3 regions of the Streptomyces sp. NPDC005925 genome follow, and region 3 is predicted to be linked to each of the others. Evidence: riboswitches for the same ligand, from Rfam matches in the RefSeq annotation. Region 3 holds a riboswitch; each other region holds the start of a gene.

The links. Region 3 has a riboswitch for cyclic di-AMP ahead of ABZ354_RS26430 (transglycosylase SLT domain-containing protein). Riboswitches for the same ligand answer to the same signal wherever they lie in the genome.
Positions count from the first base shown of each region.
Region 1: linked by a shared signal. The riboswitch ahead of ABZ354_RS18455 (LysM peptidoglycan-binding domain-containing M23 family metallopeptidase) and the one ahead of ABZ354_RS26430 (transglycosylase SLT domain-containing protein) in region 3 are both predicted to bind cyclic di-AMP.
Region 2: linked by a shared signal. The riboswitch ahead of ABZ354_RS23305 (M23 family metallopeptidase) and the one ahead of ABZ354_RS26430 (transglycosylase SLT domain-containing protein) in region 3 are both predicted to bind cyclic di-AMP.

Region 1 is NZ_JBEXVL010000014.1:88,906-99,454, reverse strand. It holds gene ABZ354_RS18475 (MBL fold metallo-hydrolase) at 460-1,650, opposite strand; gene ABZ354_RS18470 (Glu/Leu/Phe/Val dehydrogenase dimerization domain-containing protein) at 1,905-3,086, shown strand; partial or broken gene ABZ354_RS18465 (TetR family transcriptional regulator C-terminal domain-containing protein) at 3,138-3,686, shown strand; gene ABZ354_RS18460 (SGNH/GDSL hydrolase family protein) at 3,750-4,535, opposite strand; gene ABZ354_RS18455 (LysM peptidoglycan-binding domain-containing M23 family metallopeptidase) at 4,819-5,739, opposite strand; cyclic di-AMP (ydaO/yuaA leader) riboswitch at 5,744-5,908, opposite strand; gene ABZ354_RS18450 (tyrosine-protein phosphatase) at 6,375-7,172, shown strand; gene ABZ354_RS18445 (DUF6126 family protein) at 7,207-7,326, opposite strand; gene ABZ354_RS18440 (XRE family transcriptional regulator) at 7,323-8,078, opposite strand; gene ABZ354_RS18435 (aspartate aminotransferase family protein) at 8,143-9,564, opposite strand; gene hpnH (adenosyl-hopene transferase HpnH) at 9,771-10,549, opposite strand, start outside.
Region 2 is NZ_JBEXVL010000025.1:54,333-64,881, forward strand. It holds gene ABZ354_RS23295 (pitrilysin family protein) at 1-130, shown strand, start outside; gene ABZ354_RS23300 (pitrilysin family protein) at 127-1,515, shown strand; cyclic di-AMP (ydaO/yuaA leader) riboswitch at 1,741-1,906, shown strand; gene ABZ354_RS23305 (M23 family metallopeptidase) at 1,919-2,695, shown strand; gene ABZ354_RS23310 (HPr family phosphocarrier protein) at 2,825-3,106, opposite strand; gene ABZ354_RS23315 (GNAT family N-acetyltransferase) at 3,261-6,350, shown strand; gene ABZ354_RS23320 (DUF5998 family protein) at 6,451-7,038, shown strand; gene ABZ354_RS23325 (nucleotide pyrophosphatase/phosphodiesterase family protein) at 7,038-8,231, shown strand; gene ABZ354_RS23330 (thymidine kinase) at 8,275-8,925, shown strand; gene ABZ354_RS23335 (VOC family protein) at 8,993-9,799, opposite strand; gene ABZ354_RS23340 (sulfurtransferase) at 10,078-10,549, shown strand, end outside.
Region 3 is NZ_JBEXVL010000036.1:7,766-18,314, reverse strand. It holds gene fahA (fumarylacetoacetase) at 1-641, opposite strand, end outside; gene ABZ354_RS26435 (HAD family hydrolase) at 1,297-2,187, shown strand; gene ABZ354_RS26430 (transglycosylase SLT domain-containing protein) at 2,249-2,710, opposite strand; cyclic di-AMP (ydaO/yuaA leader) riboswitch at 2,715-2,878, opposite strand; gene ABZ354_RS26425 (polyprenyl synthetase family protein) at 3,512-4,522, shown strand; gene ABZ354_RS26420 (DUF2092 domain-containing protein) at 4,913-6,169, shown strand; gene ABZ354_RS26415 (NAD(P)H-dependent oxidoreductase) at 6,272-6,862, opposite strand; gene ABZ354_RS26410 (tetratricopeptide repeat protein) at 7,106-8,782, shown strand; gene ABZ354_RS26405 (glycosyltransferase) at 8,895-9,227, shown strand; gene ABZ354_RS26400 (M28 family metallopeptidase) at 9,351-10,313, opposite strand; gene ABZ354_RS26395 (GntR family transcriptional regulator) at 10,481-10,549, opposite strand, start outside.

The DNA.
Region 1 (10,549 bases), on a different contig from region 3:
CCGTAGTCGCCAATGGTTCACGTGAAGTGGGCAGTTGACAAACTTGTACGGCGATCGTCCTGCTCCGGTATGAGTCCTCGCACGAATGACCTAATTAACCCTTCGAGTGCTCGCTCACAAACAGACACAGAGGAATCTGACCTGGTCAATGGCGATCAGGAGCGGACGGTCCGGGTTCGGGCGTCGCAAGCCGTGGTCTTGCCGCTGCCGCTGGTCCCCGCCGCATCCCGACCTCGGACATGCGCAAAGAGGCTCTCCGTACCTCGTGACTGCTCCGCCCGGGCCGCCCGGTGATGTCACGGGCAGTACACGGCGGGGGCGTGAGGCGGCGCGGGCGGCTGTGGGCGGCCTGTGGCACCGAGCGGGGTGCCGTCGCGCGGGCGCGCGGAAGCGGCCCGGCCGCGCAGACGGCGGCCGGGCCGCTCACTGTTCAAGGGGCTCGCCGGGTGCCGCTCCGCGTCAGCGCTCGCCCGCGAGGTCGAGGCCGGGCCGGTCGGCCAGGGTGTCGTCCCGGTGGCCGGGCTCGCGCCAGGGGTGGGCGATCGGCGCGGAGACCGCCCGCCACCACGGGTCCACGGGGAGTCCGCCGCCCGGCTCGAAGGGCTCGCCGGGGCGGGGCAGCGCGACGGCCTGCCCGGCCGTGTCCGCGGCGTCCTTCGTCCACTCCCCCGGCTCCGCCCAGGCGTGCGGGGCGAGGTTGAAGGTGCCCCAGTGGATGGGCAGCAGCACCCCCGACGGACGGCCGCCCTGAAGGTCGAGGTGGGCGCGGACGCCCTCCTCCGGCGTCATGTGGATGTCCGGCCAGAACGCGCTGTACGCGCCGATCTGGATCATCGTCGCGTCGAACGGGCCGTGCGCGGCGCCGATGTCCCGGAAACCCTCGAAGTATCCGGTGTCGCCGCTGTGGTAGATCCGGTGCCGTTCCCCCGCGACGGCCCAGGACGCCCACAGCGTGTGCTGGAAGTTGCGGAGGCCGCGGCCGCAGAAGTGGCGGGCCGGGGTGGCCGTCAGGGTGAGCCCGCCGACGCGCGTCGACTCGTGCCAGTCCAGCTCGCGCAGCCGGTCCGCCGACACGCCCCAGCGTTCCAGGTGGGCGCCGACGCCCAGCGGCACGGCGAACACGGTGTCCGTGCCTGCCAGTGCCCTGATCGTCGGCATGTCCAGGTGGTCGTAGTGGTCGTGGGAGATCACGACGACGTCAACCGGGCCGAGCGCGGTCAGCGGCAGGGGTACGGGGTGCAGCCGCCGGGGTCCGGCGAAGGGGAAGGGGGAGCAGCGCTCGCCCCACACCGGGTCGAACAGCACGCGCTGTCCGTCGATCTCCGCGAGCACGCTGGAGTGGCCGATCCATGTCAGCCGCAGTCCGGTCGCGGGCGCCTCGGCGAGGTCGGCGGCCGTCGTGGGGTGGAGCGGGACCGTGCCGCGGGGCGAGCGGCGGGGCCGGGCTTCCCTGTCGAAGTAGACCTTCGCGAAGGAGCCGGCCGAGCCGGACGGGCGGGTCCTGGCCGTGCCGCCGGGGTTCTGGAAGACACCGTCCGCGAAGTGCGGCGATCTGCGGATGCGCGCCATGCGCTCGCCGCTCGGGTCCGCGCCGAACGCCGCGGGCCGCAGCGCGCGGAGCCCGGATCCCGGGTTACGGAAACCGGCCACAGTACCTCCAGGTGGAGTCGGTCAGACATCCATTATGGGCAGCCCCACCGGCACCGCCGGGCCCGCAGGACGCATTCCGGCCCGGACGCCTCACCGGTCGGCCTCCGCGCCCGCGCGGCCCGGCCCGGCCGCGGTGCGAAAAAGCCCTTGTCACCGCACGTTGACAGGGTCGCCGATCCCCGACGATGCTGACCCGCGGTTCAGTGGGCCACCCCCGGACCGCTTCTCCCGCCCGGCCGCTGTCAGGAGACCCCGTGACCAGCCCGCTGCTGTCCCTCACCTGGACCGACCACATCACCGGTCGCCGTGGCTTCCTGGTCGTGGACCGGCTGGTGCGCGGGGTGGCCAGTGGCGGGCTGCGGATGCGCGAGGGCTGCACGGCGCAGGAGGTCGCCGGGCTCGCCCGCGGCATGTCCATGAAGGAGGCGCTGCACTACGACCCCGCGCGGCGGTACGTGCCGCTGGGCGGCGCCAAGGGCGGCATCGACTGCGACCCGCGGGACCCTCGGGCGTACGGGCTGCTGGTGCGGTTCCTGCGGGCGGTGCGGCCCTATGTCGCATGCTGTTGGACCACGGGTGAGGACCTGGGGCTCGGCCAGGAGATGGTGGACCGGGCGGTCGTCGAGGCGGGGCTCGTGTCGTCGGTCCAGGCGGTGTACCCGTTGCTCGACGACGAGACCGCGGCCCGGCGCCGGCTCGCCAGCGCCTTCGCTCTCGAGGTGGACGGCATCGGACTGCCCGAGCTGGTCGGCGGCTGCGGCGTCGCCGAGGCCACGCTCACGGCCCTGGACCGGGCAGGCGTGCCGCACGCCGGGACGCGCGTCGCGCTGCAGGGGTTCGGCACCATGGGCGGCGCCACGGCCCGTTTCCTGGCGCGGGCGGGTCTGACGGTGGTGGCGGTGGCCGACGTCAAGGGCACGATCGTCAACCCGGACGGTCTCGACGTGGAGGCGCTGCTCGACGCGCGGGACGCCCACGGCGGCGTGGACCGCGGGGCGCTGGGGCCACGCGACCGCGAACTGCCGCCGGACGCGTGGCTGTCCGCCGACGCCGAGGTACTGGTGCCGGCGGCCGTGTCGTACGCCGTCGACGTCTCCAACGAGGCGCGGATCACCGCCCGTCTGGTGGTCGAGGCGGCCAACATGCCGGTCCTGCCGGAGGCGGAGGCGGTGCTGGCGGCGCGCGGGGTGATGGTGCTGCCGGACGTGGTCGTGAACTCCGCGACCAACGCCTGGTGGTGGTGGACGCTGTTCGGGGACGTCGACGCCGACCCGGACGAGGCGTTCGCCCACGTACGGGGCTCGATGCGGGCGCTGACGGACGGGGTGCTGAGCCGCGCGGCGGCCGGTGGGACAACGCCGCGAGCCGCCGCCCACGCCGTGGCGGAAGAGCGCCTGTCGGACATTTCCGAGCGGTTCGGCTGGTACCGCTCGTAGGGTGACACCGTGGTGAGGGTGCGATCGGGTGCCGCCGAGCGGCGCGCCGAGATGGCGCGGGCCACCGTCGAGCCGATCGAGGCGCGGGGCGTGGTCGCCGTCCGGATCGCCGATGTGGCTGCCGCACCAGGGGTGAGCAACGCGCTCGTGCTGTACCACTCCTCCTCCAGGGACAAGCTGGTCGCCGCCGCCTTCGCACATGCCGCCCAGGACGACCTCGCCCGGCTGCGCGGATTGCTCGGGCGCCGTACGACGGCGCTGCGCCGGCTGCGGGACGCGGTGCGGTGGTACGCGCCGACGGGTGGCGGCTGTGGATCGAGGGGTGGGCGGCGGCGCTGCGCGAGCCCGTGCCGCAGGGTCTGACCGGGCGGCCTCGACCGGCAGGGGAAGGCGGCGATCGCCGGGGTCGTCGCGGAGGGTGTGACGGCGGGTGAGTTCCGCCGCGCCGGGCCCGCCGACGCGGCGCTGCGTCTGACCGCGCTCCTCGACGGGCTCGCCGTGCAGCTGACGTCCTACCCGGGCGCGCTGTCACCGGCCCGGGCCCGGGAGCCGGCCGACGCGGCCCTGGCCCGCGAACGGGGCCTCACCCGCGCGGAGTTGGTGGCGGCGGGGCACTGCTCCCCGCCGCCCAGCCTCCCCGCCGCTGCTTCCGCTCCTGGCGCCTCAGGCGACGGCGGCGATGCGCATCCTGATGTCGTCCGGCGACAGCGCGCCCTTGGCGGTCACATGGTCCCCCGAGGACTCGCCGCGCAGCCGGCGCCCGATCCACGGCACCAGGTACTCGCGCGCCCACTGCACGTCGTCGCGCCGCACCTCGAACGTGCCGCGCGACGGCAGCGGCGGCCAGGGCTGGTCGGGGTCGGCGGGGACCTCCAGGCCGAGGACCTGACCCGCGCGGAGCGCCACGCGCGTGTGCCCCTCCGGGGAGAGGTGCAGCCGGTCGGCGTCCCACGCCCTGCGGTCCTGGAGGGTCTTGAGGGACCACAGGTCGAGCACGGGACAGCCGTACCGGTCGGCGACGGCACGCACATGGCCGTTGTAGGTGGCGATCTTCCCGCGCAGGTGCTTCAGCACGGGCATGGTCCGGGTGTCGAAGCCGGTCGTCACCATCACGGTGCCCGCTGCGGCCGTCAGAGCGGCGACGGCCCTCTCGAACCTCTCGGCCACCTCGTCGGGGTCGGTGCCGGGCCGCAGGATGTCGTTGCCGCCGGCACAGAACGAGACGAGGTCCGGGGCGAGTCGCGCCGTTCGGGGAAGCTGGTCCGCAACGATCTGGTCGAGCAGTTTGCCGCGCACGGCGAGGTTGGTGTACCGGAAGTCGCCCTCGGGCCGCCGGTCCGCGAGCAGTACCGCGAACCTGTCCGCCCAGCCGACGAACGACCCGTCGGGGCCCGGGTCGCCCACGCCCTCGGTGAAGCTGTCCCCCACCGCCACGTACGACCCGATCACTGATCTGCTGTCATTCTTCGAATCGTCTGCCACGTCGGCCCATGATTCACCTTCGCATGAGGCTTACGCGAGCGTAGGAAAGGGGTGACGGGCGGTGAGATGAGCCACCTCGAGTGTTCGTCGACCCGGGAACGAGCGCGGGAATGGGCGAGGAGCCGCGCCGCGGGCGCGGCCGCCCGGGTACGCCGAAGGCCGGACCCCGGGGATCGGGAGTCCGGCCTTCGGCTGCGTGTCAGGCGAGTGGTCGCGCCGGGTGCCGTACGGGCCGGTGCGCCAAGTGGTGTCAGGCGCCGGAGGCGCCGTGCGAGCGCAGGTACGCCATCGGGTCCACGTCCGAGCCGTAGTCCGGCGTGGTGCGGATCTCGAAGTGCAGGTGCGGTCCGGTGGAGTTGCCGGTCGTGCCGGAGAGACCGACCTGCTGGCCTGCGGTCACGGTCTGGCCGGCCGAGACGGACAGCGAGGACAGGTGGGCGTACTGGGCGTAGTGGCCGTCGCCGAGCTTGATGACGACCTGATTGCCGTACGCGCCGCCCCAGCCCGCGGAGACGACGGTGCCCGCGCCGACGGACTTCAGGGCGGTGCCGGTCGGGACGACGAAGTCGACGCCGGTGTGGTAGCCGCTGGACCACATGCCGCCGGGGACCTTGTAGGCGGTGCCGACGCCGGCGCCGGACACGGGCAGCACGAAGCCGGAGCCGGAGGGCTGCGCGGCGGGCGTCGTGCTCCGGCCCGACGAGGGCGCGGCGGTCTTCGCGGACTTCGACGACTTCGACGACTTCAAGGCCGACGAGGACTTCGCCGACGGCTCGGCCGTGCTCGTCGCGGCCTTCTTGCCGATGGCGAGCTTGAGGCCGGGGTGGATCAGCGACGGGTCGTCGCCGATGGTGGCGCGGTTGTCCCGGTACAGCTTCTTCCAGCCGCCGCTGACGTTCTGCTCGTCGGCGATCTTCGACAGGAAGTCGCCGCCCTTCACCGTGTAGACGCGCGGGGCGGAGTTCTTCGCGGTGTCCTTGCCGGCGGGCTTGTGCTGCGCCTCCGGAAGGGACTGGACGGCCTTTTCGGAAACCTGCTGCGCGGGGGCGGCGTGAGCGCCGGTGGCCCCGAGAAGCGGAATGGCAAGTGCGGCGCCGCCGGTTCCGGCGACGGCGATGGACCGGGTGAAACGCGGTGACTTCGTACGGCGGTGCTTACCCTTCGCGGGCATGGCGAATTCCTCTCCGGCGCCTACGAGGTGAGCTGTCGGGTTCGGACTGGAGATGCCCGGCCGCGGTGTGCGCGGCTTCACCCCGAGCCTGTGTCCGGAGACCGGAACAGGCGGTTGTACCTGTGGGTCCCCCGCTCCTGCCGTACACGGGTCGAAGTGTGTGCGGGCTTCCGGACGGCGGCAGGATTAGGCGTCCGTCCGGATCGGTGGCGAACGTAAGCGACCGGATGGCTGAGAAACAAGCCTGGGTTTGTCCGCGAACGCGCTTTTGTGCGGGCGATCAGGGTTATGCCCGTCACCGAGCGTGGAACAGGATCTTTCGCGCTTCTTCAATCCCCAGGTAACGCGGTTGAATTACGTGAACATGGCGACAGCGGATCGTCACGATTATGACGCTGCTCACGCCCCACACCCCATCCCCCTTACTATCGGGGCACGTTACGCACAAACGACCAATTCGGACCAATGACTCATAGAGGTGGATAGGCTACCGATCAAAAACTATGTCCGATTTCATTTGTTACAGCGCAAGTTGAGTCACTACGTCCCTCTCATATTGTCCGGCAGGCGTGTCGTATCGTCGGCGTGTGCCCGTCGGTGAGCCGCGCCGGCGGGGCCGAGTGTGAGGAGTCCACGTGACGCAGCAGGTCCCGTCGACCGAGCCCGAGCTGGCCGGAGTGCGCAACTTCCGTGACGTCGGCGGATTGCCGACCGTGGACGGCCGCCGGGTGCGGTACGGCGTGCTGTTCCGCAGCGGTCACCTCGCGCACGCGACAGAGGACGACGCCGCCTTCCTCGCCTCCCTCGGCCTGCACACGATCTTCGACTTCCGCAACGCGGCCGACCAGAAGCTGGAGGGCCCGGACGTCGCGCTGCCGGGCGTCCGCAATGTGAACCTGCCGCTGAGCGACCCGGCCGACGGCGCCGAGTTCTGGAAGATGGTGCGGGACGGCGACCTCGAGCAGCTGCGCGCGGTCCTCTCGGACGGCAGGGGCGCCGCCCGGATGATCGACTCGTACCGGACGGTCATCACGGAGCGCACCGCGGAGCACTCGCGGGTGCTGCACTCGCTCGCCGAGGACAGCCTCCCCGCGCTGATGCACTGCGCGGCCGGAAAGGACCGCGCGGGCCTGTCCATAGCCGTGACCCTGCTCGCCCTGGGCGTCGAGCGGGACGCGATAGCCGAGGACTACCTGAAGTCGAACGCCAAGCACCGCCGCTACAAGGTGCGCCGCAGCGCCACGTCCGCCTCGGCCTACTCCCCCGAGGTCATGGAGCTGCTCGACCCCCTGTTCGACGCGCGCGCCGAGTACCTCGCGGCGGCCTTCGACACGATCCAGGACACCTGGGGCGGCGTCCCGGCCTACCTCGAGAACGGGCTCGGCGTCACCCCCGAGATCCGCGAGCGGCTGCGCGAACGCCTGCTGGACTGACGTACGCCCCGAGGCCGGCGCCGCGCTCCGCGCCCTACTGCGCGCCGACCTCGAACAGCAGCCACACGAAGGCCGCGAAGACGTGCCCCACGGCGATGTAGATGATCAGCCGGACCCACAGGGCGCGCGGGAACTTGTCCTCGATGTCGCTCATGACGTGCCTCCGGTGAACGGGCCCAGGCACAGCGAGGCCGTGGGGCTCTGCAGCAGGGTGTGGACGAAGAGGAGCTCGACCTCGTCCGGGCCGCCCGCGGCGATGCGGTGCGGGGTCAGCGAGTCGAAGTGCGCGCTGTCGCCCGGCTCGAGCCGGTGCAGGGTGTCGCCGAGACGGAGCCGCAGCCTGCCCTTGAGCACGTACAGCCACTCCTCACCGGGGTGGACGCGCACCACGTCGCCCTGCGCGCCGTACGGGACACGGACGCGCAGGGCCTGCATGCCACGGCCGGGCGACCCGGCCTGCCAGTACGTCCAGCCGCCCGCGGCCGTCGGTTCCATGTCGGCGGCCCGCACGACGGCGTCCCGGTCGGCGGTCTGCTCACCGAGCAGTTCGGAGACGGTCGTCCCGTAGACGCGGGCGAGAGCCAGCAGCATCGGCAGCGACGGCTGGCGACGGCCGGTCTCCAGCCGGGACAGGTGGGCGGGCGACAGGGCGGCGGCGCGGGCCGCGGCCTCCAGGGTGAGGCCCGCGCGACGACGCAGGGCGCGGAGCTGGGGCGCGACGAGCGTGCCCACCTCGGGCGGCCCGGCGGACAGATCGGCGGACAGATCGGCGGGCGGATCAGCGGGCGGGTTCGCCTCAGGGCGAGATTCGGGCGCGGGGCCGTACTCGGGCGTGGGGGCGGACTCTCGGTCGGGCGGGGGTGGGTACGCGCGCTCGGGCTCTGAAACGGGCTCGGACGAGTTCATGCGTCTATTCAGCCCAGGGATTGCCTCTCAGGCAAATTTTTTGCCTGAGAGGCAAAGTGGTGCCTCAGCGGTTGGTCATCGCCTGCTTCACCAGGGTCCGGCCGAAGTCCCAGATCAGCCCGCTGCCGCTGTGCGCGTCGTCCATCACGGCGGTGAAGGCGTCGACGAAGCGGTCCACCTCCCGCTCGCCGATGATCAGCGGCGGAATCAGCTTGATGACCTCCATGTGGTCGCCGGAGACCTGGGTGAGGATGCGGTGGCGCCGGAGCAGGGGCACGACCACCATCTGCGCGAACAGTCCCGTGCGGGCGGCCTGCACCATGGCCCACCGGCCACGCAGCTTCAGTGACCGCGGCCTGCCGAACTCGATGCCGATCATCAGCCCCCGGCCGCGGACGTCGGCGAGCAGCTCGTAGGTGTCGACCAGCGCGGCCAGCCGGGACCTCAGCAACTCGCCGGTGGCCCGGACGCCGGCCACGGTCTGTTCGTTCTCCATCACGGACAATACGGCCAGGCCCGCCGCCATGGCCTGCGCGTTGGCGCCGAAGCTCGCCGAGTGGACGAGCACGCGGTCCATGGAGGAGTAGACCTTCTTGAAGATCCAGTCCCTGCCGAGGGTGGCGCCGACCGGGACGTAGCCACCGGACAGGGCCTTCGCCACGCACACCAGGTCCGGTTCGACTCCTTCCTCGTGCTGGTGGGCGTAGAAGTCGCCGGTGCGGCCGAGGCCGGTCTGCACCTCGTCGGCGATGAGCAGCGCCTTGTGCCGGTGCAGGAGGTCCTGCGCGGCGCGCAGATAGCCGGGCGGCGCGGCGTGCACGCCCTTGCCCTGGATCGGTTCGACGATCAGCGCGGCCACATCCCCCCTGCGCAGCTCGCGCGCGAGTGCGTCGAGATCGCCGAGGGGGACGGCCGTGTCGGGCAGCAGCGGGGCGAACCCGTCGCGGAACCCGGCCTCGCCGTTCACGGAGAGGGAGCCGGTGGTCAGGCCGTGGAAGGCGTGCTCGCAGTACAGGACGCGCGGCCTGCCGGTGGCGTAGCGGGCGAACTTCAGCGCGCTCTCGACGGCTTCCGTGCCGCTGTTGCCGAAGAACACCCGGTCCAGGTGCGGGGTGTGCGCGAGGAGCCGTTCGGCGAGCAGGCCGGGCAGCGGCTGGCAGTCGAAGCGGGTGAGGTCGGCGAGGTCCAGGTCGAGGACGTCGTGCAGGGCCTTGCGGACCACGGGGTGGTGGCGGCCCAGGCCCATCACGCCGAACCCGGCGAGCATGTCCAGGTAGTCGTTGCCGTCGGCGTCCCAGAAATACGCACCCTCGGCACGCTCATAGACCTTGTCGAAGCCGAGGGTGCGCAGCACGCGCGGGAGCTGGTGGTTGAGGTGCCGGGTGTGCAGCTCGTAGCGCTCGGCTCCGCGTTCGGCCAGCAGCGCGCCGAGGTCGAAGGCGCCGGCCTGCGGCGGCGGTGACGAGGCGGATTCCGCGGTGGTCATTCCGGTTGCTCCCTGGTCAGCTCGCCCGGCGGTTCGACTCGTCCTTGGCTCGTCCGGCACTCCGGCTCGTCCGGCGCTCTCGTCCTTGGCCCGTCCGACTCGTCCGGCGCTTCGGCTCGGACCGTGCGTCCGGCCTTCCCGTCCGTTCCGTTTCCTCGTCCGTTCCGGTTGGTGCCGCTGTTCCGGCTTCCCGCTCCGCTCGCTCTTCAGCTCCCCCCGCTCGGTGCGACGGTTTCGCGCAGGGCGCGCAGGGACTCCTTCAGGGAGCCCATGGTGGCGAGGACGGCGGTCGGCTCGTAGCCGCAGTGCGCCATGCAGTTGGCGCAGCGCGGGTCCTTGCCGCGGCCGTACTTGTCCCAGTCGGTCTCCTCGATCAGCTCCCGGTACGTCGGCACGTAGCCGTCGCTCATCAGGTAGCAGGGGCGCTGCCAGCCGAAGAGGCTGTAGTTCGGGATGGCCCAGGCCGTGCACGGGAAGTCGACCTTGCCCTCGAGGAAGTCGAGGAACAGCGGGGAGTGGTTGAGGCGCCAGCGGCGCCGGTTGCCGCCCGCGAAGGCCTTCCGGAACAGATCGCGGGTCTGCTCCACGCCGAGGAAGTGCTCCTGGTCGGGTGCCTTCTCGTAGGCGTAGGCGGGCGAGATCATCATCTCGTCGACCTTGAGGTCGTCGTTGAGGTAGTTCAGCACCTCGATGATGGTCTGCGGGGTGTCGGTGTTGAAGAAGGTGGAGTTCGTGGTGACGCGGAAGCCGCGCCGCTTGGCCTCCTGGATGGCCGCCACGGCCTCGTCGAACACGCCCTCCTTCGCGACCGACTCGTCGTGCCGCTCGCGCAGCCCGTCGATGTGCACGGCGAAGGCGAAGTAGGCGGAAGGCGTGAACTCGTCCAGCTTCTTGCGCAGCAGCATGGCGTTGGTGCACAGGAAGACGTACTTCCTCTTCGCCACCAACTGGCGCACGATCTCACCGATCTGAGGGTGCATCAGGG
Region 2 (10,549 bases), on a different contig from region 3:
GGCCCGCCTGCGACCCGACAACCGAGCGGTGCTCGTGTACGAGCCGACCGGGCCCGGGACCGAAGCGGGCGCCGACGCGACGACCGACGCGAGTGACGCCACCGACGAGAACGAGGAGGCGGCCAAGTGACCGACCTGGCCCCCATGGACTTCCACCCCCGTCCGCAGGGCGGCGAGCCCAGGCCCTGGGCGTTCCCCGCACCCGAGCGCGGCACGCTCGGCAACGGCCTCACCCTGCTTCGCTGCCACCGCCCCGGCCAGCAGGTCGTCGCCGTAGAGGTGCTCCTGGACGCGCCCCTGGAGGCGGAGCCCGCCGGACTGGACGGCGTCGCGACGATCATGGCGCGGGCCTTCTCCGAGGGCACCGACAAGCACTCCGCCGAGGACTTCGCCGCCGAGCTGGAGCGCTGCGGCGCCACCCTCGACGCGCACGCCGACCACCCCGGTGTGCGCCTCAGCCTGGAGGTGCCCGCCTCCCGCCTCGCCAAGGGACTCGGGCTGCTCGCCGACGCCCTCCGGGCGCCCGCGTTCGCCGACAGCGAGGTCGAGCGGCTCGTCCGCAACCGCCTGGACGAGATCCCGCACGAGCTGGCCAACCCCGCGCGGCGGGCGGCCAAGGAGCTCTCCAGAGAGCTGTTCCCGGCCGACTCGCGCGTGTCGCGCCCGCGCCAGGGCACCGAGGAGACGGTCGCCGCCGTCGACGCCGGGGCCGTGCGCGCCTTCTACGAGCGGCATGTGCGGCCGGCCACCGCCACGGCCGTGATCGTCGGCGACCTCACCGGCACCGACCTGGACGCCCTGCTCGGCGACACGCTCGGCGCGTGGACCGGCTCCCCGGCCGCCGCCCGTCCCGTGCCGCCGGTGACCGCCGACGACACCGGCCGCGTCGTCGTCGTGGACCGGCCCGGCGCCGTCCAGACGCAGCTGCTCATCGGCCGCGTCGGACCGGACCGGCACGCGCGCGTGTGGCCCGCGCAGGTCCTCGGCACGTACTGCCTGGGCGGCACCCTCACCTCCCGCCTGGACCGCGTCCTGCGCGAGGAGAAGGGCTACACCTACGGTGTGCGGTCGTTCGCGCAGGTCCTGAGGTCCGCCCCGGACGGCTCGGGTGCCGCGATGCTCGCCATCAGCGGCTCCGTGGACACCGAGAGCACCGGCCCGGCCCTTCAGGACCTGTGGACGGTGCTGCGCACGCTCGCCGCGGAGGGCCTCACCGACGCCGAGCGTGACGTGGCGGTGCAGAACCTGGTGGGCGTGGCGCCGCTCAAGTACGAGACGGCGGCGGCCGTGGCGAGCACCCTGGCCGACCAGGTCGAGCAGCACCTGCCCGACGACTTCCAGGCCACGATGTACCGGCAGCTCGCCGCGACCGGCACCGTGGAGGCCACGGCGGCGGTCGTCAGCGCCTTCCCCGGGGACCGGCTGGTGACGATCCTCGTGGGCGACGCGGCCCGGATCAAGGAGCCCGTCGAGGCCCTCGGCATCGGCGAGGTCACGGTGGTCCCCGCCGAATAGCGAGCTGAACCGACAGGACGCCGGACCTCGCACGAACCGGGGGCCCTGGTGGCTGACCGGCCACCAGGGCCCCCGTATGCCGGAATTGGCGGGGATTGCGGGAGAGGCTGCCTGTCTGGCCTGTGGCATGCGCTACAAAAGCCGCCTTCGGTTTGGGGATCGAAAGATGTCCCGTTTAGCGTCGTCCGGTCTGTCCGTCAGGCAGTGCGCCGCACCCGCGGCACCGGACAGTCATCGCCGAGTCCCCCTACGGCGCGAGCCGGGGGAGCCGGGGACCCACCATCAGTCCCTGGGGTGAATCGGACGCCCGCGCGTGCCGCGAGGGGGTCCGTAGGAGACCTTCCTGCTCCGAACCCGTCAGCTAACCCGGTAGGCGAGAGGGAAGGAAAGGACAAGCCTGTACATGGCGTTCACGCGCGCCACCGGGAAGCACCGTCGTCCCAGCCGAATGCATCGCTCCACCGCCCGCGCGGCGGGCGTGGCGGCCCTCGCCGCCACCGGCGTCGTCGGCACCCTCGCGGCCCCGGCGCTCGCCGCCGAGCCCGCCGCCGAGCAGACCGGTCTCACCCCGGTCGTCACTATCGGCGATTCGGTCGCCGACGAGATCGAGGCCCAGGTCGCCGCCCAGCAGCGGGCCGCCGACCTGGCCGAGGCGGAGCGCAAAGCCGTCGAGGCCGCCCGCGAGAAGGCGGCGAAGGCAGCCGAGGAGGCCGCCGAACGGGCCCGCGCGGCCAAGGAGCGGGCCGCCCGCGCGGCCGAGCGCAAGCGCCTGAACACCTACGTCGCCCCGGTCGCGGGTTCGTACGTCTCCACCGGTTACCGGAGCGGAGGCGCCGTCTGGTCCTCCGGCAGCCACACCGGCATCGACTTCCACGCCGCCGGCGGCACACCCGTCCAGGCCGTGGGCCCGGGCACCGTCGTCGAGGCCGGCTGGGGCGGCGCGTACGGCAACCAGGTCGTGATCCGTATGAACGACGGCACGTACACCCAGTACGGCCACCTGTCCTCCGTCGAAGTCTCCGTCGGCCGGCAGGTCACTCCGGGAACGCCGATCGGCCTGTCCGGCGCGACCGGCAACGTCACCGGCCCCCACCTGCACTTCGAGGCGCGCACCGGCCAGGAGTACGGCTCCGACATCGACCCCGTCGCCTACCTCCGCTCGCACGGCGTGCACGTCTGAGACGCCACAGGCTCCACGAGCGCCCGGGGGCCCACGAGCGCCCGCTCCGGGGCGGTGCGCCGCGAACGGCTGACGCCGGAGCCGCGCCCGCGGGAAGGGGGCACGGCTCCGCGCGATGCCGTTCGATGGTCAGACGGTCTCGGGAAGCTCCTCGAGACCCTCGGCGACCAGCTTCGCCAGCCGGTCCAGGGCGACGTCGGCGCCCTCGGCGTCACAGGTGAGGACGACCTCGTCACCGCCCTGGGCGCCAAGACTCAGCACGGCCAGCATGGACCTCGCGTTGACGGGGTCGCCCCCGGCCTTGGCGATCGTCACCGGGACGCCCGAGGCCGTGGCGGCCCGGACGAAGACGGAGGCGGGGCGGGCGTGGAGACCCTCGGCCCAGCCGACGTTGACGCGGCGCTCAGCCATGTGATGCTGCCCTTCAGATGAACCAGGGGTGTCCAGCCGGATTTCCGCACGGTGAAGCGTGCCCAGGGCGGCGCCATGTATGCAGCCCGCACGGCGGCCGTCCTCCACAGACTGCCTCGCGCCGTTGTCATACGCGAGCCGTACGCTGGGCCCCATGCAGACCCCGTCGGACCGGCACGACTATCCCGCGCACTGGGAGGCCGACGTGGTGCTGCGCGACGGGGGCACCGCGCGTGTCCGCCCCATCACCGCGCACGACGCCGAGCGCCTGGTCAGCTTCTACGAGCAGGTTTCCGACGAGTCGAAGTACTACCGCTTCTTCGCGCCCTACCCGCGCCTGTCGGCGAAGGACGTCCACCGCTTCACGCACCACGACTTCGTGGACCGGGTGGGGCTCGCGGCCACGGTGGGCGGCGAGTTCATCGCCACCGTGCGCTACGACCGGATCGGCGCCGACGGCACGCCCGCGTCCTCCCGCCCGTCGCCCGCCCCCGCCGCAGGACGCGTGGCGCCCGACCCCTCCGCGTCCGACGAGGCCGAGGTCGCTTTCCTCGTGCAGGACGCCCACCAGGGCCGCGGCGTCGCCTCCGCCCTGCTGGAACACATCGCGGCCGTCGCCCGCGAGCGCGGAATCCGCCGCTTCGCCGCCGAGGTGCTGCCCGCCAACAACAAAATGATCAAGGTGTTCACCGACGCGGGCTACACCCAGAAGCGCAGCTTCGAGGACGGCGTCGTCCGCCTGGAATTCGACCTCGAGCCCACCGACCGCTCCCTCGCCGTGCAGTACGCGCGCGAGCACCGCGCCGAGGCGAGGTCCGTGCAACGGCTGCTGACGCCCGGCTCGGTCGCCGTCATCGGCGTCGGCCGCACCCCCGGCGGGGTGGGCCGCAGCGTCCTGGGCAACATCCGGGACGGCGACTTCACCGGCCGCCTGTACGCCGTGAACCGGGCGCTGCCAGAAGGGCAGAAGGACATCGACGGCGTGCCCGCCCACCGCTCGGTGGGGGACATCGGGGAACCGGTCGACCTCGCCGTCGTCGCCGTACCCTCCGAGCAGGTGCCCCAGGTCGTCACGGAGTGCGGCGAGCACGGCGTGCGAGGACTCGTCGTGATCACCGCCGGGTACGCCGAGAGCGGCCCCGAGGGCCGGGAGCGCCAGCGCGAACTGGTGCGGCACGCGCGCGCGTACGGCATGCGGATCATCGGGCCGAACGCCTTCGGGATCATCAACACCTCCGAGCGGGTCCGGCTCAACGCCTCCCTCGCCCCCGAGATGCCGAGGCCCGGCCGGATCGGCCTGTTCGCCCAGTCCGGCGCCATCGGCATCGCCCTGCTGTCCCGGCTGCACCGGCGCGGCGGCGGCGTCACCGGTGTCACGGGCGTGTCGACGTTCGTCTCCTCCGGCAACCGCGCCGACGTCTCGGGCAACGACGTCCTGCAGTACTGGTACGACGACCCCGACACCGACGTCGTCCTCATGTACCTGGAGTCGATCGGCAACCCCCGCAAGTTCACCCGTCTCGCCCGGCGCACGGCCGCGGCGAAGCCGCTCGTCGTCGTCCAGGGCGCCCGGCACGGCGGCGCGGCCCCGCCCGGCCACGCCGTACGCGCCACCCGGCTGCCGCACGCCACGGTGTCGGCGCTGCTGCGCCAGGCCGGCGTGATCCGCGTCGACACGATCACCGAGCTCGTCGACGCGGGCCTGCTGCTCGCCCGCCAGCCCCTGCCGACCGGCCCGCGCGTGGCCGTCCTCGGCAACTCCGAATCGCTCGGCCTCCTCACCTACGACGCCTGCCTCGCCGAGGGCCTGCACCCGCAGCCGCCCCTGGACCTGACGACCGGCGCCACCCCGGAGGACTTCCGCGCGGCGCTGTCCCGGGCGCTCGCCGACGACACGTCCGACGCGGTCGTCGTGACCGCGATCCCCACGGTCGGCGAGGACCGCGCGGGAGACGCGGCGCTGGCCGAGGCCCTGCGCTCGGCCGCGGAGACGGTCCCGTCCAAGCCGGTGCTCGTCGTGCACGTGGAGCTGGGCGGGCTCGCGAACGCCCTGTCGGCCGCGGCCGGCACAGCACCCCGGGCCGCCACCGGCACCCCACGCGGCACCCAGCCACCACCCCCGGGCGATCATGCACCCCCGGCCGCCCACCCACCCCCGGGCGGCCATCCGGCGAAGGCCGGCCGCCCGGCGACGGCCGAGCACCCCGCCGGGCCACGCCCCTCCACGGCGGCCCGGCCACCTGCCACGTCCGGCCCCGTCCCCCCACCTGCCATGTCCGGCCCGCCCGCGCCTGCCACGTTCGGTCCGGCCTCACCCGCCACGTCCGGTCCGGCCGCGCCCGCCACCGGCGGACCCGCCGCCCCCGCCGCGGGCGCCCCCGCTGCCCTCATCCCCGCCTACCCCGCCGCCGAGCGGGCGGTACGCGCCCTGGCCGAGGCCGTCCGGTACGCGCAGTGGCGGCGGGACGCGGCCGACCCCGGCAGGGTGCCCGAGTTCGAGGACATCGACGAGAAGGCCGCCGCCGAACGGATCGACGGCCTCCTCGCACGCGGCCAGGGCCTCACACTCGGCACGGACGAGACCCGCGAGCTGCTGAGCACCTACGGCATCCACGTCCAGCGCGCCCTGCCCGCCCCCACGCCCGACGAGGCCGCCGCTGCCGCCCGCACACTCGGCTATCCCGTCGCCCTCAAGGCCACCGCCCCGCACCTGCGGCACCGCGCCGACCTCGGCGGCGTACGCCTGGATCTCGCGCACGAGGAGCAACTGCGCCGGGCGTACGCCGAGTTGACGGAGCTCTTCGGCACGCCGGAGGAGCTGCGCCCGGTGGTGCAGCGGATGGCACCCCGGGGCGTGGACACGGTCGTGCGGGCCGTGATCGACCCGGCGGCCGGCGCCGTGCTCTCCTTCGGACTGGCGGGGGCCGCCTCCCAGCTGCTCGGAGACACCGCGCACCGGCTGATTCCAGTCACCGACCGCGAGGCCACTTCCCTGGTGCGGTCCATCCGGACGGCGCCCCTGCTGTTCGGATGGCGCGGTTCCGCCCCCGTCGACACACCCGCGCTGCAGGAAGTGCTACTGAGAGTGTCTCGCCTGGTGGACGATCATTCCGAAGTCGTGGCCGTCACTCTGGAGCCCGTCGTGGTCGCTCAGCAGGGCTTGAGCGTCCTGACGGCCTCCGTACGCCTCGCGCCGCCTCCTGCCCGCGACGACCTGGGACCACGTACCCTCCCGGCTTACTGAAAACAAACCGCCGGAACCATTGCCGGAACCGGCCACCGGGACCCGGCCGGACCGGCCCGAGCGGTGCCTCGTAGTCAGTGGTCCCCCGTAGGATGGGCGCATGGCCAAGACCAGTACGACGACCCAGGGGCTGCGTGCGGCGATCGAGCGCAGCGGCTACTACCCGGCCCTCGTGGCCGAGGCGGTGGAGGCTGCCGTGGGCGGCGAGCCCGTCCGGTCGTACCTGGTCCACCAGGAGACGACGTTCGACCAGAACGAGGTGCGGCGGCACGTGACGGTGCTCGTCCTCACGGGCAACCGCTTCATCGTCAGCCATACCGACGAGCAGGCCGCCGACAGCACGTCCCCGACGCCGTACGCCACGACGTCGACGGAGTCCGTGAAGCTGGACCGGATCTCGTCGATCGTCGTCAGCCGCGTCGTCGCCAACCCGGAGTCGTACACGCCGGGCACCCTGCCCCGCGAGATCGTGCTCACCATCGGCTGGGGCGCCGTCGCCCGCATCGACCTGGAGCCCGCGGCCTGCGGCGACCCCAACTGCGAGGCGGACCACGGCTACACGGGCAACTCGACGGCGGACGACCTGAGTCTGCGCGTCAGCGAGGCAGGGGACGGCCCCGAGACGGTGCGCCAGGCGCTCGTCTTCGCGCAGGCCCTCTCCGAGGCGACCGCGGATCCGACGCACTGATGGCGCAGCCCGCCGCCTGGGACGACCACCCGGAACCGCTCGCCCCGGACACCGCGCCCCTGCCGGCGTACGGCTCCGGTTCGCTCGCCGACCTGCTGCCCACGCTCGCCGCCGGCATGGACGTACCCGGGACGACCGCCGCCATCCGCGAGCTGACCCCCGCCGACCGGAACTGCGTGTTCCTGATCGACGGCCTCGGCTGGGAGCAGCTGCGGGCGCACCCGGACGAGGCGCCCTTCATGACCTCCCTGCTCGCCTCCTCACGCGGCGGCACCGGACGCCCGATCACCGCCGGCTACCCGGCGACCACCGCCACCTCCCTCGCCTCCGTCGGCACCGGTCTGCCCCCCGGTGCCCACGGCCTGCCCGGCTACACGGTGCGCGACCCGGACACCGGCGAGCTGATGAACCAGCTGCGCTGGCAGCCGTGGACCGCCCCCGGCACCTGGCAGCCGTACCCGACGATCTTCCGGCTGGCCCAGGAGGCCGGGGTGCACGCCGCCCAGGTGACCTCCCCGACCTTCGCGAACACCCCACTGACCAAGGTCGCCCTCAGCGGCGGGGCCTTCCACGGGCGGCTCGCCGGCGAGGACCGCATGGACACCGCGGCCCGGCAACTGGCCGCCGCCGACCGCTCCCTGGTCTACACGTACTACGCCGAGGTCGACGGCGCAGGGCACCGCTTCGGCGTCGACTCCGACACCTGGCGCGGCCAGCTCATGTACGTCGACCGCCTGGTGCAGCGCCTCGCCGAGCAGCTCCCGCCGCGCACCGCGCTCTACGTCACCGCCGACCACGGCATGATCGACGTGCCGTTCGACGAGGACCACCGCCTCGACTTCGACCACGACTGGGAGCTGCGCGCCGGCGTCGCCCTGCTCGGCGGCGAGGGCCGCGCCCGCCACGTCTACGCGGTACCGGGCGCGCAGAGCGACGTACTGACCTGCTGGCGCGAGGTGCTGGGCGAGCAGTTCTGGGTGGCTTCGCGGGACGAGGCGATCGCGGCGGGCTGGTTCGGCCCGCGCATCGACGAGCGGGTGTACGACCGCATCGGCGACGTGGTGGCCGCCGCTCGGGACGACGTGCTGCTCATCGCCTCCGAGCGGGAGCCGAAGGAGTCCTCGATGGTCGGCAACCACGGTTCGCTGACCCCCGCCGAGCAACTGGTCCCCCTGCTCGAAGTACGCTCCTGACCAGGCCCTCGCCCCCGTTTCGCCGAAAGGTGCTCAACCCTCCATGCCCGAGCTGGTGTTCTTCTCCGGAACGATGGACTGCGGGAAGTCGACGCTGGCTCTCCAGATCGAGCACAACCGCTCGGCCCGCGGTCTGGCCGGCATGATCTTCACGCGGGACGACCGGGCCGGCGAGGGCAAACTGTCCTCACGCCTCGGCCTGGTCACCGACGCGGTCGAGGTCGCGGACGGCACGGACCTGTACGCCTACCTCGTCGAGCACCTTTCGCACGGCGGGCGGGCGGACTACGTCATCGCCGACGAGGCGCAGTTCCTCGCACCGGAACAGATCGACCAGCTCGCGCGCGTGGTGGACGACCTGGAGGTCGACGTCTACGCCTTCGGTATCACCACCGACTTCCGCAGCAAGCTGTTTCCCGGCTCCCAGCGGCTGGTGGAACTCGCCGACCGCGTCGAGGTGCTCCAGGTGGAGGCGCTGTGCTGGTGCGGCGCCCGCGCCACGCACAACGCCCGCACCATAGGCGGCGTCATGGTGGTCGAGGGCGCCCAGGTGGTCGTCGGCGACGTCAACCACTCCACGGACGACGTCGGCTACGAGGTGCTGTGCCGCCGGCACCACCGGCGCCGCATGACGGCGGCGACGGCCCGCGCGGCGGCACTCTCCCCGGACGTCCTGCCGGTGCCCTCGACCTGAACAGCCCCGGCAGCCGACCCGTCCGGCCTGCCCGACCCGGTCCCACCGGCCGCCGCGGCCGAGGCAGTCACCTCGTACCGCACAGCAGCGAGAACCGGGCCCCCTCCGGGTCGGCCACCATGGTCACCCGCCCCCGCGCGCTGTGCCCGGAGGGCCCGAGGACCCGGCCGCCCAACCGCTCCACCCGCTCCAGGGCCGCACCGAGATCGGCGACCTCGAAGTACGTGATCCAGTGCGGGCCGTGCTCCCGGGGCAGGTCGGCGCCCATGCCGTGGATGGCGGCGACCGGGCGGCCGTCGAGGCGCAGCGTCACGTAGTCGGAGTCGGAGTCGGAGTCGGAGTCGGCGGAACCGGCCGCGTCCTCCTCGTAGCCGAACACCGACTCGTAGAACTTCGCGGCGCCGGCCGACTCGGAGGTCAGCAGCTCGTTCCAGGCGGGTGTGCCGGGTCCGCCGGTGACCGCCGTGCCGAGGTGCGCCGCGGCCTGCCAGATGCCGAAGACCGCACCCGTCGGATCGGAACCGATCGCGAGGCGCCCGGAGTCGGCGGCGTCCAGCGGGCCCACTCCGACCGTGCCGCCGCACAGCCGCACCGCTTCGGCGGTCGCGTCCACGTCGTCCGTGGCGAAGTACGGGGTCCAGGCGACGGGCAGATCACGGTCCGGGGTCAGCCGGCCGATGCCCGCCACCTCGTGGCCGTCGAGCAGGGCCCGCACGTACGGGCCGAGTCGTTGCGGGCCCGGCTGGAACTCCCAGCCGAACAGTGCCCCGTAGAACTCCTGGGTCGCGTCCACCGCGTGCACCATCAGGCTCACCCAGCAGGGCATGCCGGGCGCGTACCGGGCCCGAGCAGCGTGCCCCCGTGCATCGGTCATCGTCACTCTCTTCTCGGCCCCTCGCGGTGGCCGTGGTCGCGTCCGCTCGCCGCCCCGTGCCGATGGTCGCACCACCCGCCGTGCCGTGCCCTGCGACGCGCTCCGTGTCCGGTAACACCCGGATGTGCGGCTGCCGTCCACTTTTGGGCACGTCGACGAGTGCTGATCGGCTGTACAGCTTGTACTTGATCCCGTACACCACGTGACCGAAAGTGCCGGGCCGAGCAGAGTAGCCCGACACGAACGAGTCGGCCACCCCGTGCGCAAGGATGGCAACCATGAGTGTCATCATCTCCGCATCCGAACTCGTGAGCGAACTCGCGGGCGAGAACCCGCCCGTCCTCCTGGACGTCCGCTGGCAGCTGAGCGCCGCCAAAGCGGCCGGTGAACCACCCTTCGACGGACGCGCCGCTTACACGTCCGGCCACCTGCCCGGCGCCGTCTTCGTCGACCTGGACCGGGAGTTGGCCGGTGCGCCCGGCGCGGCCGGCCGGCATCCGCTGCCCGATCTCGCGGTGTTCGGCGCCGCGATGCGCGGGGCGGGCGTGTCGGCGCGGCGGCCGGTCGTCGCGTACGACGGCGGCCAGGGCTGGGCGGCGGCTCGCGCCTGGTGGCTGCTGCACTGGACGGGTCACCCGAACGTGCGAGTACTGGACGGCGGGTTGCCGGCGTGGCGGGGCCCGCTGGAGGCGGCGGTGCCGGCGCCGGCCGAGGGCGACTTCGTGCCGGTGCCGCGCGAGGCGGGGCTGC
Region 3 (10,549 bases):
AGCGCGACGGGGCTGCCCAGCTCGGTCGGCACGCCGACCACGAAGCCGACCTCCGCCTCGATGTCCAGGCGCACGGACGGCCCGAAGACCGGCGCCGGATCGGTGGGCGCCTTGCGCTGCCCCGAGGGCCGTACGACGTCCGTGCCCGACACGACGACCGTGCCGGAGCGGCCGTGGTAGCCGATGGGCAGGTGCTTCCAGTTCGGGGTGAGGGAGTCCTCGGCGTCGGGGCGGAAGATCCGGCCGACGTTGCGGGCGTGGTTCTCGGAGGCGTAGAAGTCGACGTAGTCCGCGACCTCGAAAGGCAGGTGCAGGGTGACGTCGGACAGCGGGTGGAACAGCGGCTCCAGGGCCTGACGGTACGAGGGGACCGTCACCCACGCCGTCACCGCGCGCCGTACGTCCGACCAGGCGGTGCGGCCGGCGGCCATCAGCGGGTTCAGGGTCGGCCGCGCGAGCAGGGAGGCGTACGGCGAACCGAGCGCCCGCGCCGCCGCGCCCACGTCGAGGACGTGGTCGCCGAGCCGGACTCCCACGGTCCGCTCCTCGGAGCCGGAGCCGGAGCCGGAGAGTGAGAAGACGCCGTACGGAAGATTGTGCGGGCCGAAGGGGTCGCCCTCGGGTACATCGAACGGGGGCATGGGGTGCTGCCTCGCTTTCGTGTGCGCCAGGTGCTCCACGTGTCGTGGGACCGCGCCACACGTTACGGCCGGTCTGTCGCACTGGGGCAGAGGCCCCGGTCCACGGGGCGGCGTGGACAGCGCCACCGGCTACCCCGCCACGGCCTTCCCCGCCACGGCCTTCCCCGCCACGGCCTTGACCGCCACGGCCTGGTCCGTCCCCGCCCAGAACCGGTCAGCCCGAGCCGGTCGGCCAGAACCGGTCGGCCAGAACCGGTCGGCCCGAGCCGGTCGGCCCGAGCCGGTCGCGCCGAACCGGTCAGCCCGGTATCGGGCGGTCAGTCCGGATGGTGAGAGGTGAGAACCGGGCAGCCCCAACCGGGTAGTCGGGGCCGGGCGGTCGGGGCCGGGCACCCGCAACCGGGCAGTCGGCACAGGGAGGTCGACACCGGGCAGTCGGCACCGGGCGGTCGGGGCCAGGCAGTCGGAACTGGGCGGTCCGGTCCGGGCGGTCTGGTCTCGATTCGGGCCGGTCACGTCGCGAAACGGGCGGCGCGGTGACCGGCGGCGCTCAGAAACGGCTGGCCGGGGTCACAACGGGGTCAGAAACAGGACCGGAAACGGCGGGTGGGAATCCGTGGTGGGGCCACGGCGTCCGGGTCCGTATTCTCGGGTCATGCCCGCACCCCTCGCGTACTCACTCATCGCCACAGACCTGGACGGAACGCTTCTGCGTGGTGACGACACCCTCTCCGACCGCTCCCACGCCGCGCTCGCGCGGGCGGCGGAGGCCGGCGCCCGGCACCTCGTCGTGACCGGACGTCCGGCACCCCGGGTGCGGCCGCTGCTGGTCGACCTCGGCGGTACGGGGCTCGCGGTGTGCGGGCAGGGCGCGCAGGTCTACGACGCCGCCGAGGACCGCCTGCTGTGGTCGGTCACCCTGGACCGGGAACTGGCCGTGACGGCGCTCGGCAAGGTCGAGGCCGAGGTGGGCGAGGTGTTCGTGGCCGTCGACCAGGACGGCGTGGACGGGCTCACGCTGATCGAGCCGGGTTACCTGATGCCGCACCCGACCCTGCCGGCGGTGCGGGTGCGGCGGCGCGCCGACCTGTGGGGGGCGCCGATCAGCAAGGTGCTGCTGCGCCATCCGGGCCTGTCCGACGACGAGTTGGCGGCGGCGGCGCGCGGAGTGATCGGCTCCCTGGCGACAGTGACCGTGTCGGGTCCGGGAACCGTGGAGCTCCAGCCGTGCGGCATCACCAAGGCGACCGGTCTGGCGCTGGCCGCCGAGTACCTGGGCCTGCGTCCCGAGCGGACGATCGCCTTCGGGGACATGCCCAACGACATCCCGATGTTCGACTGGGCCGCGCACGGCGTCGCCATGGCCAACGCGCACCCCGAACTGAGGGCGGTCGCGGACGAGGTCACCCTGTCGAACGAGGACGACGGCGTGGCCGCCGTCCTCGAGCGGCTGTTCCCCGCGGTCCCGGGGCCGGCCGGAGCGGTACCGGGGCCCCGGCCGGCGTGGGAACCGCGGTGGGTACCGAGACCCCGGCCGGCCCGCTGAGCCACCCGGAGAACGGGCCTCAGTGCGCGCCGGACGGGCCTCGGGCCGCGCCGGACGGGCCTCAGTACGCGCCGAAGACGTTGTCGATCGACCCGTACCGCTGGGCGGCGTAGTTGCAGGCGGCGGTGATGTTCGCGACCGGGTCGTACGGATCGGACGACGTGCCGGGCACGTGGTACTCCTGGAAGGTCGGGTCGATGACCTGGAGCAGGCCCTTGGAGGGCGTGCCGGCGGCGGCGTTGGAGTCCCAGTTGTTGATGGCGTCCGGGTTGCCGGAGGACTCCCGCATGATGTTGCGCTGGATGCCGTCGTAGGAGCCGGGGATGCCGTTCTCCGCCATGACGGCGAGGGACTCGCGGATCCAGCCGTCGAGGTTGTCCGGGTACGACGCCGAGCTGGCCGCCGAGGGCGGGGCGGCGGGCGTGGCTGCGGACGCGGTGCCCGCGCCGATCAGCGGGAACGCGAGCACGGCGGCACCGGTGCCGGCGACGGCGAGCTTGCGGGCGAGGGTGAATGCAGGCATGACGAATTCCTCTCCTACGCCTGCGGGGTGAGCTGTCGGGTTCGGGCGGGAGGTGCCCGGCCGGGCCCTGGCGGGCACGGCTTCACCCCGAGCCGTTCCGGTCTGGTGACCGGCCCGGCGACTTACCTGGGTCCCCCGCTCCTGCCGTGCGAGTGGCTCGTCGTTGGTGGGTGCGGGCGGTGGCAGGATTCGGCGTCCGCCCGACTGGCCCGGAACGTATGCGAGGGCACATGTCGGGAACAAGTGACGGGATCACATAACGTCCTGTTTGACCTTGGTGTGGTGCGTATGAGGCACTTGATCCTTTGTATCCGCCCAGGCTCAACTCGGGTGCGCGGGGCGGGACGTGGGGGTTCGGGGAGTGAGGTGCCGCATGCGGGGGATGCGTGACTCAACTCACGGTCGTTCAGCGCGAGGGGCATTTGGAGCTAAGGGGAATTGCGATGTCAAGTAAGGCAAATCGGGCATGGGTTCGGGAGGTCGTGCCGAGGGGTCGGGTGGGGGGCGATCCGCGCCGGGGCGGCTGGTCGTATGCCCCATTGGCGACCCTGATGTTCGATGTGAACTGATACGCATTACTTGATGGCGTTTTTTCCGATTCACTCTGAGTCGCACATGTCGGTCATGTCGTCGCCGGTCGAATGATCGAAAATCAGCGAGCTGCGGTCCGATGCCGGGTGGCCTGGACGGGTGGGCGCTGGCCGTGATCGAAACGTGACCGGATACGCTGACGCGGGTGAGGGCGCCGACCTATCGACAAACAGGCAATCGCCAGTAGGCACCAGCAGACAGGAGACCTTCGTGACCGTCGTGGGGCCGTTCGGGCTGAGCGTGCGGGACCAGGCTCTGGAAGCCGATGTCCAGGCCGGTTTGACGGCTGTCGAAGAAGGGTTGCTCGAGGCAACCAAGAGTGAGGTGCCCTTCATCACCGAGGCCGCCCAGCACCTGGTGCGGGCGGGCGGCAAGCGTTTCCGTCCGCTGCTCGTGATGCTGTCTTCGCAGTTCGGGGACCCGTACGCGCCGGGCATCGTGCCGTCGGCCGTCGTCGTCGAGCTGACCCATCTCGCCACGCTGTACCACGACGACGTCATGGACGAGGCCGACGTGCGGCGCGGCGTGCCCAGCGCGAACACCCGCTGGGGCAACTCGGTGGCCGTCCTGACCGGCGACTTCCTGTTCGCCCGCGCCTCACAGATCCTCGCCGACCTCGGGCCCGAGGCGGTCCGCGTGCAGGCCCTCGCGTTCGAGCGGCTGGTCACCGGGCAGATCCTGGAGACCGCCGGCCCGCAGGACGGTCGAGACCCGGTCGAGCACTACTTGGACGTGCTCGGAGGCAAGACGGGCTCCCTGGTGGCCGTCTCGTGCCGGTTCGGCGCGATGATGTCCGGCGCCGACGAGCGGGTCGTGGACGTCCTCACGCAGTACGGAGAGCGGCTCGGCGTCGCCTTCCAGCTCGCCGACGACGTGCTCGACATCGCGTCCGAGTCGACCGACTCCGGCAAGACCCCGGGCACCGATCTGCGCGAGGGCATCGCGACGCTTCCGGTGCTCCGGCTGCGGGAGCGCGCGGAGCGGCTGGGCCTGGCCGAGGACCTGGAGCTGTGCGAGCTGCTGGCCTCCGACCTGAGCGACGACACGCGCCACCAGCGGGCCCTGCGGGCGTTGCGTACGCACCCGGCGCTGGAGCAGGCCCGGCGCGACACCGTCCGGTACACGGAGGAGGCGCGCGCGGCGCTGGCCCCGCTGCGGGAGTGCGACGCGAAGACGGCGCTGATGCAGCTGTGCGACGCGGTGGTGCACCGGGCGGGCTGACCGCCGCCGCCCCGGCCCCGCACAGGGCGGGCCGACCCACCGAGCCCGTCGGCCCCAGCCCTGTGGACCCGTCGCCCGTGGACCAATCACCGTCCGCGCCGCCGAGGACCCCGACCCCGACCCGTACCCCTACTGGTCGGGGGAGCCCCGGGCCCGTCGTGTCATACCCCAGGCGTACGCGGAGTTGGGTCCCTGGGCTGACGCAACTCGGCGGTGGATTTGGTCAGATGGAGTCACGGACAACACCACGACTCACCGACCGGGTGAGAATGGCGGCCCGGGATGGGACCGACGCGAGTACCGTCGATCGCACGACACGTGCTCGACGCGTACGTGAAACGCGCGGACACGAGACGGACAGCCGCCGCCGACGACGGAGGTAAGGCACACATGGCACCGTACGCATCCGACGACATCAACGCCGCGGGGGCCGACGAGGCCGACGACCGGGGCACGGACCGCCGCAAGGCCACGCGGTACGTCGTCCCGGTCGCGGTGATGGGGCTGGCTGCCGCGACCATCGGGCTCGTGCCCGCGCTCGCCGACTCCGGTGACCCCGACCTTCCGAAGATCACCGCGCAGCAGCTCGTGGAGAAGATCGCCGAGTCGGACGTGCAGCAGGTGTCCGGCACCGTGAAGATCAGCACGGACCTGGGCCTGCCCGACCTCGGCGGGCTGGAGACCAGCCTGCTGCGGGACGCCGGCCGGCAGGGCGGCGAGAGCGGCTCGTCCGCCGACCCCACCGCGCGGCTCACCGAGCTGGCGAGCGGCACGCACACACTGCGCGTCGCCGCCGACGGCCCGGACCGCCACAAGGTGTCCCTCAGGGAGAACGGCGCCGAGTACAGCGTCATCCACAACGGCAAGGACGTCTGGGCCTACGACAGCGCGTCCCGCGAGGCCTATCACTCCACCGCCGAGGAGACCGACCGCGGCGAGCGGAAGGACGAGGGGCGGGGGGAGTTCCCGGCCACGCCGAAGGAGTTCGCCGAGCAGGCCCTGAAGGCCGCCGGGGACACCACGTCCGTGACCGTCGACGGCACCGCCCAGGTCGCCGGGCGGGACACGTACAAGCTGCTGATCGAGCCGAAGCAGTCCGGTTCCACGGTCGGTGCCATCAGCATCGCGGTGGACGCGAAGACCGGCATGCCGCTGAAGTTCACCCTCACCCCGTCGTCCGGCGGCGCTGCGGTCGTGGACGCGGGCTTCACCAAGGTCGACTTCGCCCGGCCGGCCGCGTCCGCCTTCGACTTCACGCCTCCCAAGGGTGCCAAGGTCACCGAGGACGACGCCAAGGACGCGCCGAAGCGCCACGGGGCGCCGGGCAGGCAGTCAGACAAGGAACGCGGCGGGCGTGACGGGCATGAAGGCGGCCCGGAGGTCATCGGCAAGGGCTGGAACTCGGTCGTCGTCCTCGACACCGGCGGCAAGGGCATGCCCACCGGTTCCGAGGCGGGTGGCGCCGGTGAGCGGGGCGCGTTCGGCGGCTTCCTCGACTCGCTCGGCGACAAGGTGAAGGGCGAGTTCGGCTCGGGCACGGTCTTCAGGACCCGCCTGGTCAACGCCCTGATCACCGACGACGGCAAGGCCTACGTGGGTACGGTCACGAAGGACGCGCTCGTGAAGGCGGCGAACTCGGAGCACTGAGCCCCGCGGGAATTCCGCGGACTGGAATCCCGCGGGCGCCGCCCGCCGTGGACGGTCTCGTACCGACCGTCCCGGCGGGCGGCGCCTTCCGTTTTCTCCGTTCTACTGCCGCGGGCTCTCGTAGGGGAAGCGGGCGAAGGGCGGGTCCTGCGCGAAGAACGTCTTCGCGCGCGCCAGTGCCTCCGTGTCGTGCAGGACGTCGCCCGGCTTGCTGCCGTTGCCGAGCAGGACACCGCCGAAGCGCATGCCCAGGTACGCCGCCGAGTTGTTCAGGGTGCCGATCAGCGGCCCGGCGACCTCGTGCTGCGTGTGCGCCTGCGCGGTGACGCCCCACAGGGTGCGGCCCGTCATGGTCGCCTTGAATGCGACGCCCGGCGTGCGCAGCCAGCCCGACCAGTGATCGAGGTAGCGCTTGGTGGGCGCGGACACGGCGTACCAGTACAGCGGCGAGACGATGACGAGGTCCGTCGCCGCGAGCGTGGCGTCGAGCAGCAGGGCGGTACTGCCCTCGGTGGGCCGGACGTGGTCGCTGTCGTGCCGCAGGTCCTCGAAGTCGGGCAGCGGATGCTCGCCGAGGTCGATCCATTCCTGCTCGACGTCGTCCGGCAGCTGTTCGGCGGCGGCGCGCGCGAGCAGCTCGGTGTTGCCGTCACTGCGACTGCTGCCCAGCACGAAGAGGAAGCGGCGGGTCATGGGAGCCCCCAGGGGAACGGAAATCAAGATGCGTATGCATTATATGCACACGCATCGAATGGCCCGGGCGGGCCGGGCCGGCCCCCGGTGTGCCGGCGGCCCGGCGTGGCGGGGTGCGGCGGGGCGGGGCTTGGGACGAGCCTGTGACACCTCGGTGACGCGGGAAGCGCGCGCGAGCGGAGAGACTCGGGGACAGGTGTACGGACGACCGGCGACTCCCCGGCGCACCAGAATGAGGGGACGATGTCTCGACTCAGCCGTGAGAAGCAGCGGGACCACCAGCGTGACGCGGACTCCGCGGCTCCCCGGACCCCGATCGACGTACGCGTACCGGTTCCCGTGCGGGCGGGGGGCGGGCTCGCGGGTGAGACCACGCCCGGTGCGTCGGTGGGCGGCATGCCGGTCGTTCCGGCCGAGGGCCAGGAGATTCAGCAGGCCGTCCTGAATTACCTCCACGTCATGGCCGTGACCTCCGGCCACCCGGTCCTCGCCACGATCCACGACGACCGCATGGGGTACGTGATCCCGCTGCGCGTCGATCTGGACGGTTCGAGCCACCTGACGGGGGACCCGGCGCCGACGCGGCCCGGGGAGTCGTCCGCGCCGCAGCCCGCGCCGCAGCCCGCGCCGCCGTCGGCGCCGCCGTCGGCGCCGCCGTCGGCTGTGCCGGGTGACGCGCCGGGGGTGCCGCCCGTCCCGGCTCCTGACCGGCGCACCCACGCGCTGCGGTCCGTCGGGGAGGCGGTGAGGGAGCCGGCGCCGACCTTTCCGATGCGGGCGGTGCCGGAGCCGGGGACGGAGTCGGCTGAGGGGCACCGGCAGCCGGCCGCGCCGCCGCCCCCGGCCCGCTCACCCGCCGAACCGGAGTCCGAGACGCCCCGCCCCCACCAGGATCCGGCCCCCACCTTCCGCCTCCGGCCCCTGCCGCGGTGGGCCGCCGATCAGCGGGCGGACGCCGCCGGGCAGGACCAGGACGTGTACGCCTCCACAGGCACGCCGCCGGGGACGGTCGCCGCCCCGACGGGAGTGTTCGGCCCGCCGCCCCGGATGGACCCCGTACCGGACCCCACCCGCACGCCGGGTCCCATCGGTACGCCGGACCCCACTCGTACGCCGGGTCCCATCGGTACGCCGGACCCCACTCGTACGCCGGGTCCCATCGGTACGCCGGACCCCGCCCGCACGCCCGACCCCACCCGTACGCGGGACTCCATCCGTACGCCCGACCCCACCCGTACGCCGGAACATGCCCAGGCGGCCCAGGGGCCGCCGGCGCCGACGCGGCCCGCGCCCACGGCGCCCGTCTTCCGCCCCGTCCCCACCCCCGACCTGGCGCTGGCGGCGCGCATCGGCCCCGGTCCCCAGCCCACCCCACCCCGGGGTTTCGACGCGGTGGCGGAGGCGGTGCTCGGGGACGAGCCGCTTACCGCGCCGGGCGACGACACCGTGCCCGCGCTGCTCGCCGGGCCGATGGGACGGATCAACGACGCCGTACGGGGCGGTCGTACGGAGGAGGCGGCGCGGCTGGCCGAGGAGACGGTCGCCGAGGCGTCCAGGACGCTGGGCGGGGAACACCCCGAGGTGCTGCGGCTGCAGGAACTCACGGCGTACATCGCGTACTTGGCCGGGGAGCCGTACCGGGCCCTGCGCCTGTCCCTCGACCTGGCGGGCGTGCACCGCCGCCGGGGCGACGCGGAGGCCGCGTACGGCAATGTGCAGAGCGCGGCGACCGCCTGGCGTGCCGTACGCGACCCGGCGCAGGGCCTGGAGCTGGGCCGCGAGCTGATCGACCTGTGGACCGGTCTCGCGGCGGGGGGCGGTCCGGCGGCCGAGGAGATCGACCAGCTGGAGCCCGTCCGCTCACGCATGATCCGTCTGGCGGACCGGGCAGAACGGGCGGCCCGGTCCGAGCGGGGTTAGGCGCGGGTTCCGCCGGGGCCGGCGGGATCGGGCAGGCCGGTGAGCGGGGCCACCGGACGACCTGTCATTCTGTGCGCCCTGACTGACCATCAACTCGGGAGAACAAGCACCCATGCGTTCAAGACTCCTCACCGCCACGGCCCTTGCCACCGCACTGTCCGCCGCCGGTGTGCTCGTGACCGCGCAGAGCGCCGTCGCGACGACGCAGTCCAGCTGCGACTACAAGGTCTTGTGGCCCACGGCCGGCGTGTACGAGAGCCCGCGTCCGGACAGCGCGATCGTGAAGATCAAGCAGGCCGGGGACATAGTCGGCTCGCCCGGCCCCGGCTGCGAGTACGCCTCGTGGGTCGACGCGACGCACAACATCACGTACGCGCGTGTCAGTACCGCCGCGGCGGCCGACGGCGAGGGCTGGATGCGGTACGACGCGCTCGTCCGCGTCTGACGGACGGGCGGGGGACGAGGGACGGCTGAAGGGCCGGCTGCCGCCGCCGACGGAGGTTCGGCGGCGGCAGCGGCATCGCGCCATCAGGATGGACCGGAACGGCTCAGGACGCCTCGGGACGGCTCAGGACGACAGGGTCCACACGGCGTGGGCGAGGGCGTCGCTGTTCCGGTCGAGGGCGGTGTCGTTGATGTTGGACGTGGTGTCGCAGGAGGAGTGGTAGCAGCGGTCGAAGGCCACGCCCGCCGTACCGCCCCACTTCTGGGCCTGCGCGGACGTCTTCCGGGTCTCCGCGCCCGTGAACAGCCCGCCCACCGGAATGCCCGCGTTCTTGAACGCCGCGTGGTCGGAACGGCCGTCGCCCTCGGTCTCGATCTCCGTGGGCACGCCCAGGCCGGCGAAGTAGTCCTTGAACGTCTGCTCGATGGTGGGGTCGTCGTCGTAGACGAAGTAGCCGGGGTTGGGCGAACCGATCATGTCGAAGTTGAGGTAGCCCTTGATCGTCTGACGGCTGCCGGTGGAAAGGCTGTTGACGTAGTTGCGGGAGCCGACCATGCCCAGCTCCTCGGCGCCCCACCAGGCGAACCGCAGGTGCTTGGTGGGCCTGTACTGGGCCCGTGACACCGCCAGCGCGGTCTCAAGGACGGCCGCCGAGCCGGAGCCGTTGTCGTTGATGCCGGGGCCCGCGGTGACACTGTCGAGGTGTGATCCGGCCATGATCACCTGGTTGGCGTCGCCGCCGGGCCAGTCGGCGATGAGGTTGTAGCCGGTGACACCGGAGTACGTGAACTGCTGGACGGTCGTGGTGAATCCGGCCGCGTCCAGCTTGGCCTTCATGTAGTCGACGGACGCCTTGTAGCCGGGGCGGCCGTGCGCGCGGTTGCCGCCGTTGGCGGAGGCTATGGACTGCAGCTGCGTCAGGTGCGCCTTGACGTTGGCGAGGGATATGTCCGGCGCCGCGGCCACCCGGGGCGCGGAGGCGCCCTGGGGCACGGTCGCCGCGTCGGCGATGGTGCCGCCGGCCAGCAGGGTGGTGGCCGCGACGACGGCTGCCGCCATGGCGCGTCCGGAAACGGGGAGCTTCATGTGGGGGGCTCCGAATTCATGGGGAATCCTGGGGATTCCGAGTGAACAGGTGCCCTGGATGGTCGAGGTACGACCGTGTACACGTCAAGGGGTGGTATCCGGACAGGGGGACCCGCTGTCCGCATAGCGGAGGTTCGCCCGCGGATGCGCCGGTGTGCTTGGCGGGGTCAGCCTTCCGGGTCGGGGCCGACGAACGTCCCGCTCCCGAGGACCGTGTGGACGCGGCCCTCTCGTCG